DNA from 2 places in the Mesorhizobium sp. LNJC391B00 genome. Region 2 is predicted to be linked to the other one. Evidence: riboswitches for the same ligand, from Rfam matches in the RefSeq annotation. Region 2 holds a riboswitch; the other holds the start of a gene.

Region 1 (3,399 bases), on a different contig from region 2:
AATTTTTCTGATGCCGCCAGCTGCAGCGGATAAGCCCGCCACGTGCTGGAAACCGGCTTTTAGCGGCCGAAAAGGTTACGGTCGGCACCGTGGGCAGGCGCCTGCTCGGCTGGAGCCGACTTCTCAACCGAAGCCGTATGGCCACTATCGGTCGACGTAATCGCAGGCTGGTTGGCGCCGTTCGAACCGTAGTTGTCGCTACCGGCGAAAGCGCTGCCGGAGATGGCCAAAACGGCGGCGGCAGCAAGGATGATCTTTTTCATTTCAAATACTCCTGAATTTTTTGGGATCCCGAGAGCGACGGGTTAGCCGCCCTTCTTTGGTCGGGATCAGCGATTGCCGTAGAGGTCGCGGTCGGCGCCCTGAACGACAGGCTGCTTGTCAGCGTGCGCCGGCTTCTGAATGGAAGCCGTATACGAGCTGTCGACCGAGACGGCTGGCTGGTTCGCACCATTGGAACCGTAATTGTCGCTACCGGCGAAGGCGCTGCCGGTGATCGCCAAAACGGCTGCGGCAGTGAGGATGATCTTTTTCATTTTTAGGACTCCAGTTTGTCTGTCCGTCTAGCGGCGTGTCTTGGGAGGAATTCGCGTCGTTCGGACAGCCCCGATGTGGGAAAGCCATAGGCTGGTTTCCAATCACGAAGTTGTTCCGTGTGGACCACGGTCCTGCACCTTGAAATTGTGCCAGGAAGTTCTTCTATGGTCATTTATCGTATTGTTTTCAGTTGCTTATGTCGAACCGAGTGGTTCGCTCCGGTGTCGGTTTCCGGGCCGTCGTTCACACCGTCCTGCACGCATTGTCAACAGAAACGAACCGTTCGGTTCGATTAGAGATTGCTAATAGTAACTTTTCGATACCGTTGAGCCCTTTTTGCCCCCGATCGGAACTGGATCCGCAGCGATTCGAAACGGCGATGATAGCGCCGCAAGACAGGATCTCAGCCCTTCGGTGGTCGGCGGGGCGTATGCCGCGCGTGTCGCGCCGCATGGATATGATGTCGCTTTCATGCCGACGTCGCGATCGCTGCCGTGATTAGATGATCGCATCTCAGGTGCCGCTTCGTGACGACGCAGCGGAGAATTGGGAAGCCGGTCAGAATCCGGCGCTGCCCCCGCAACGGTGGTGGAGTTGAAGTCGCAACGGGAGACCACTGGGCAAGAGCCTGGGAAGGTGTCGCGATGGTCCGCAAGGACAACTCCAGAGCCCGGAAACCAGCCCGAGATGCATAGACTCGACTGATCGCGGTGGGCGGTCAAGAGGTGGATAGTGCATGTCCGGCGCCGCGCCGGCCTGAGTCCGATCCTTCCTCCATCACCACCAAGTTCAGTCCTTAAACCACGAGGACAGAACTATGGATACGCGCAACGACATGCTGAGGCTCCTGAACGGCCGCAAGCAAGGCTTTTCGCTGGAACAGCCCTTCTACACCGACCCGGACTATTTCAAGCTCGACATGGAGCTCATCTGGTATCGCGACTGGCTGTTCATCGGCCATGATTGCGAACTGCCGAAGCCCGGCAGCTATATCACCGTGCAGATCGGCGATTATCCGGTGGTGCTGGTCCGCGACCAGAAGGGCAACATCAACGCCTTTCACAATTCCTGCCGCCATCGCGGCAGCCGTGTCTGCAACACTGAGAAGGGCATGGCGGCAAAGCTTGTCTGCCCCTATCACCAGTGGACCTACGAGCTTGACGGCCGGCTGCTGTTTGCCCGCCAGATGGCCGACGGTTTCGACAAGAGCCAGTTCGGCCTGAAGCCCGTCGCCTGCGAGAGCGTCGGCGGCTACATCTTCATCTGCCTGGCGAAAGAACCTGCCGACTTTGCGCCGATGCGCGCCATGATAGAGCCCTACCTCAAGCCGCACCGGCTGAATGAAGCCAAGGTCGCCTTCGAGAGCACCATCATCGAGAAGGGCAACTGGAAGCTGGTCTGGGAAAACAACCGCGAATGCTATCACTGCGCCGGCAATCATCCGGAGCTGTGCAAGACATTCCCCGAAGCGCCGACGGTGACCGGCGTGCAGGGCGCCGACAGCGATCCGGAGATGCTGGCGCACTGGGCGAAATGCGAGGCGGCGGGCCTGCCGAGCAAGTTCCGCATCGATCCGGCCGGGCAATACCGCGCCACCCGCGCGCCGCTGCTGCGCGATGCCGTCAGCTACACGATGTCCGGAAAGCGCGCGGTGACGAAGAACCTGTCCGACACTGTTGCCGCCGACCGCATCGGCACCTTGATGCATTACCACTATCCGACGACCTGGAACCACATACTGATCGACCATGCGGTCACCTTCCGGGTGCTGCCGATCAGCGCCACCGAAACCGCGGTGACGACCAAGTGGCTGGTGCACAAGGATGCGGTCGAGGGGGTCGACTACAACCTTGAGGAGCTCACCCATGTCTGGACGGAGACCAACGACCAGGACCGCCGCATCGTCGAGGAAAACGCCTTTGGCATCCTGTCTCCGGCCTATGAGCCCGGCCCCTATTCGGAGCTGCACGAGGGCGGCGTGATCCAGTTCGTCGAATGGTACGCGGCCTTCATCGGCCCGCGCCTTGCCGAAGGCGGCCGGCCGGCGCTGCGCAGCGTCGCGTGAGCTGGAGCAGGCGAAGAGGGACCAGAGGATGAATGCGATGACGGATCTTGGGCTCTATCGCCATCTCGACCAGATGGCGCCGTGAAACGATAGGCTGCAGGTGCTGGAAGTGATCGGCGTCAGCGACGAGGCGCCCGACGTCAAGACCTTCACCTTCCGCTCCGACAACCAGACCTGGTTCCGCTACAAGCCGGGCCAGTTCCTGACGCTGGAACTGCCGACACCGGACGGGCCGCTGATGCGCACCTACACGCTGTCGTCGTCGCCATCGCGGCCGTTTTCGATCGCGGTGACGATCAAGGCGCAGGCCGGCAGCATCGGCACGCGCTGGATGTTCGACCATCTGGCACCCGGCTCGCACGTCAAGGCCTATGGACCGGCGGGCGACTTCTCGTTGCACAGCCACCCGGCGGCCAAATACCTGTTCATTTCGGCCGGCTCCGGCGTGACGCCGATGATGTCGATGCTGCGCTGGCTGAACGACTGCGCGCCATGGACCGATGTCGGTTTCGTCAACTGCGCGCGGCGTGCCGAAGAGATCATCTTCCGCAAGGAACTCGAACTGCTCGGCGGCCATATGCCCGGCCTGTCGCTCGGCTTCATGATCGAGGAACGTTCCAGCCGCGAGGGCTGGTACGGTCATATGGGGCGCATCGACGCGATCCGGCTGCCCCTGCTGGCTCCGGATTTCCGCGAGCGCGAAATCTTCTGCTGCGGCCCCGATCCGTTCATGCGCGCCGTGCGCGGCATGCTGGATGCCGCCGGCTTCGACATGACGAAATACCATCAGGAGAGCT
Region 2 (3,399 bases):
GGCCAACGATGAACATCGAGGGCAGGCTGGTGGCATAGGTCTGTCCGGCCGCACGCTCGGCTGGCGTCAGGCCCGGGAAGACCGGGCCATGGGCATGTCCGTCGCGCGACCAGGTCTCGGCGCCGGCGCGCAGGCCACCCGAAAACTCTGGCGCGTCATTGTCGGCATGGCGGACCCAGTCGGGGTCGTCGTGCCGGCTCATCAGGCCGCGGCCATAGATCGGCACCAGCCGAGACAGGTCCTTGTGGACGCCCGGGCAATGCAGGCACTCGTTGAAGTTCTCCCAGAAGATCTTCCAGTTGCAGTTCATCACCTTGCGCAGGACATGGCCTGATACCAGCGTTTCCAGCGGCCAGTTGGCGAGGTCGCCGGATGCGGGATCGAAGGAGGTCCCGGCGGAGCCGGCCGCAGCCTGCTGAAGGTTCACAAAGACAAAGCCGCGCCACACCGACAGCGCCACCCGGTAGAGCGGATGATCTGCCTTGTCGAAACCATCTGGCAGCGATTTCGAGGGAACGCGCACGAGATCGCCGCGCAGCGAGTAGGACCAGGCATGGTAGGGGCAAGTGATGAGCCGCGCTTTCAGCCGGCCCTCGCTTTCCTGGCAAAGCTGCGAGCCGCGATGCCGGCAGGTGTTGTGGAAGGCGCGCAACTCGCCGGTCTCGTCGCGCAGAATGACGATTTCCTGCGTGCCGACGCGGAATGTCCTGAACGCCAGCGGCTGGGCGAGGTCGGCCTCGCGGCAGACGAGCAGCCAGCTTTTGTGCCAGATGGCGTCGAGATCGCGCTGGTAAGCCTCGCTATCCCAATAGGCCGACGACGGTAGCGTCGGTTCGGCCCTGCTCAGGCCGTTATAGGGGTCGCGCTCGCTCGGGTTGGGATGCATGGCTGGCTTCCTATGAAGCGTCAGCCGACACCCCGGCAAATCGTTTGTCAATCAGAGTGCCGCATTGCCGGTTGCAGGCGCGGCGAATAATCATGTCGTGAACATGGGACATTCGGAAATTGGGGGATTCGGAACGTGGCCGCACGACAGATGTCGCTTACGCCGGAGCTGGTCGCGCGCTGCTGGCGCGAGATCAGGGACCCCGGGCCGGATCCGGACGCGATGCATCTCGATGAAGCCGACTATGACGCGCTGCTGGATGAATTGCAGGTCGAACTCCCGGACAGCGAACCGCTATGGCTGTTCGGCTATGGATCGCTGATCTGGAAACCGGAAATAGATTATGTCGAGGACCGCGTTGCCTTGGCGCGCGGCTGGCATCGATCCTTTTGCATGAACATGACGCGCTGGCGCGGCACCAAGGACAGCCCCGGCCTGATGATGGCGCTGGACCGTGGCGGACAATGCAAGGGCGTCGCCTTCCGGCTGACCGACAGTAACCGGCGCGAGCAGTTGGGCCGGCTTTTCCGGCGCGAAGTCACGCTGAAGCCGACAAGCTACCGGCCGCGCATGCTGAAGCTTGCAAGCGAGGTCGGACCGCTCAGGGCATTGGCCTTCGTCATCAACCGCAACGGCCTGACCTATTCAGGGCCGCTCGACGAGGGCAAGGTCGTCGAAAGGCTGGCAACGTCCTGCGGGCACTGGGGGTCGGGCGCCGACTATCTCTACAACACGGTGAAAAACCTTGAAGAGCGCGGCATTCACGATCGCCATCTGTGGCGACTGCAGCGGCTGGTTGCCGAGCGGATCACCGCGTTGAACCCGTAACGCCGCATGGCGCATTCGCGCTGTTGGCCGGCGGAATTTGGTTTGCCGGATGCGGCCGTTTCAGCCTATAGTCATGCATGTCGTCGGTTCCGTTAGGGACCAAGAGGGAATGCGGTGAGGGCTGACTTGTTGCCCAATGCCGTGGCTGCCCCCGCAACTGTGTGCGGTAGTCCTCTCCAAGCCACTGAGGATTTTTTCTTCGGGAAGGTGGGGAAGGGCGCTGATCCGCGAGCCAGGAGACCTGCCGGCGACAGGGAACTGACTTCGATGCCCTCGGGTGGAGGGCGAAAGGACAAGATATGAATACCGCTTCCGTCTCCCTCGGCGCTTCCGTCTCCTCGCAGTCGCGCTTCATGCAGCTCGTGCTTAGCGCGTTTCTGGGGATTTTCGTCGTCGGCGTTGTCGGTTTCTCGCATATCGATGCGGTCCACAATGCGGCGCACGACTATCGCCATTCGATGGCGTTTCCCTGCCACTGACGAGGATCTGACATCATGAACCTGTTTCGCAACGTCGTGTTCATCGCGGCGATCGCAGGGCTCGTGGCCGGTGTCGCTCTCGCCTGCATGCAGGCCTACGCCACCGTGCCGCTGATCCTCAAGGCGGAGGTCTACGAAAAGGCTGGTGGCGGCCACGAGCATCAGCATGCCGCGGCGCCCGCCGCCAACGCTACGGACACCAATGCCATGAGCACCGCCGCGCCGGCGGAAAATGCGGTGAGCAGCGCAGCACCGGCTGAAGCAGCCGCGCCGGCGGAGGACGAAGGCTGGGCGCCGGCCGACGGCTTCGAGCGTTTCGCCTTCAGTGTCGTCGCCAATATCGTCACCGGCATCGGCTTCGCGCTGGTCCTGGTGGCGGTTTCCGAGTTCGCCGGCGGCATCGGCAGCTGGCGCCAGGGCGTGTTCTGGGGTCTGGCGGGCTTTGCCGTGTTCACGCTGGCGCCGGGACTCGGCCTGCCGCCGGAACTGCCGGCAATGCCGGCGGCCGATCTCATACAGCGCCAGATCTGGTGGTGGGCAACGGTGATGGCAACGGCGATCGGTCTTGCCCTTATCACCTTCCGCACGTCGGCGCCCCTGACCGTGCTCGCCGTCGTCCTGATCGTCGCCCCGCATATTGTCGGCGCGCCGCAGCCTGACAGTTTCGTAACGCCGATCCCGGAAGGCCTGCATCATCAGTTCGTGGTGGCGGTGACGCTGACCAATCTGGTGTTCTGGCTGGTGCTCGGCGCAGTTGTCGGCATAGTGCGCGCGCGCTTCACCGGCACCGCGACCAGCCTGCGCGACAGCTTTGCCTGATCGCAGTTTGACCTTCATCATCGGCGGTGCGCGCTCCGGCAAGAGCGCGCATGCCGAAACTTTGGCGACGGCGTTGCCGCAGCCATGGGCCTATATCGCCACCGCGCAAGCCTATGACGGCGAAATGCGCGAGCGCATCGCGCAGCACCGCTCGCGCCGCGGCGAGGGATGGGCGACCATCGATGCCCCGCTTGATCTTGCAGGTGCGCTCGAAGCATTGCCGGACAACCGGCCGGTGCTTGTCGACTGCCTGACGCTTTGGCTGACCAATCATATGCTGGCCGATCATGATCTAGAGGGGGAGTGCCGGCGGCTGGCCGATGTGCTTTCGCGGCCGCGCGGACCGTGGTTCGTGGTCTCCAACGAAGTCGGACAAGGCATCGTGCC

Evidence for each region. Region 2 has a riboswitch for cobalamin ahead of X750_RS158440 (CbtB domain-containing protein). Riboswitches for the same ligand answer to the same signal wherever they lie in the genome.
Region 1: linked by a shared signal. The riboswitch ahead of X750_RS161635 (aromatic ring-hydroxylating dioxygenase subunit alpha) and the one ahead of X750_RS158440 (CbtB domain-containing protein) in region 2 are both predicted to bind cobalamin.

Annotation. Positions count from the first base shown of each region.
Region 1 covers NZ_AYWI01000001.1:202,428-205,826, forward strand. The annotation lists gene X750_RS161645 (DUF680 domain-containing protein) at 60-263, opposite strand; gene X750_RS161640 (DUF680 domain-containing protein) at 330-536, opposite strand; cobalamin riboswitch at 1,036-1,238, shown strand; gene X750_RS161635 (aromatic ring-hydroxylating dioxygenase subunit alpha) at 1,355-2,602, shown strand; gene X750_RS01000000162575 (hybrid-cluster NAD(P)-dependent oxidoreductase) at 2,697-3,399, shown strand, end outside.
Region 2 covers NZ_AYWI01000002.1:319,261-322,659, reverse strand. The annotation lists gene X750_RS158430 (aromatic ring-hydroxylating dioxygenase subunit alpha) at 1-886, opposite strand, end outside; gene X750_RS158435 (gamma-glutamylcyclotransferase) at 1,022-1,714, shown strand; cobalamin riboswitch at 1,782-1,978, shown strand; gene X750_RS158440 (CbtB domain-containing protein) at 2,014-2,193, shown strand; gene X750_RS158445 (CbtA family protein) at 2,209-3,012, shown strand; gene cobU (bifunctional adenosylcobinamide kinase/adenosylcobinamide-phosphate guanylyltransferase) at 3,005-3,399, shown strand, end outside.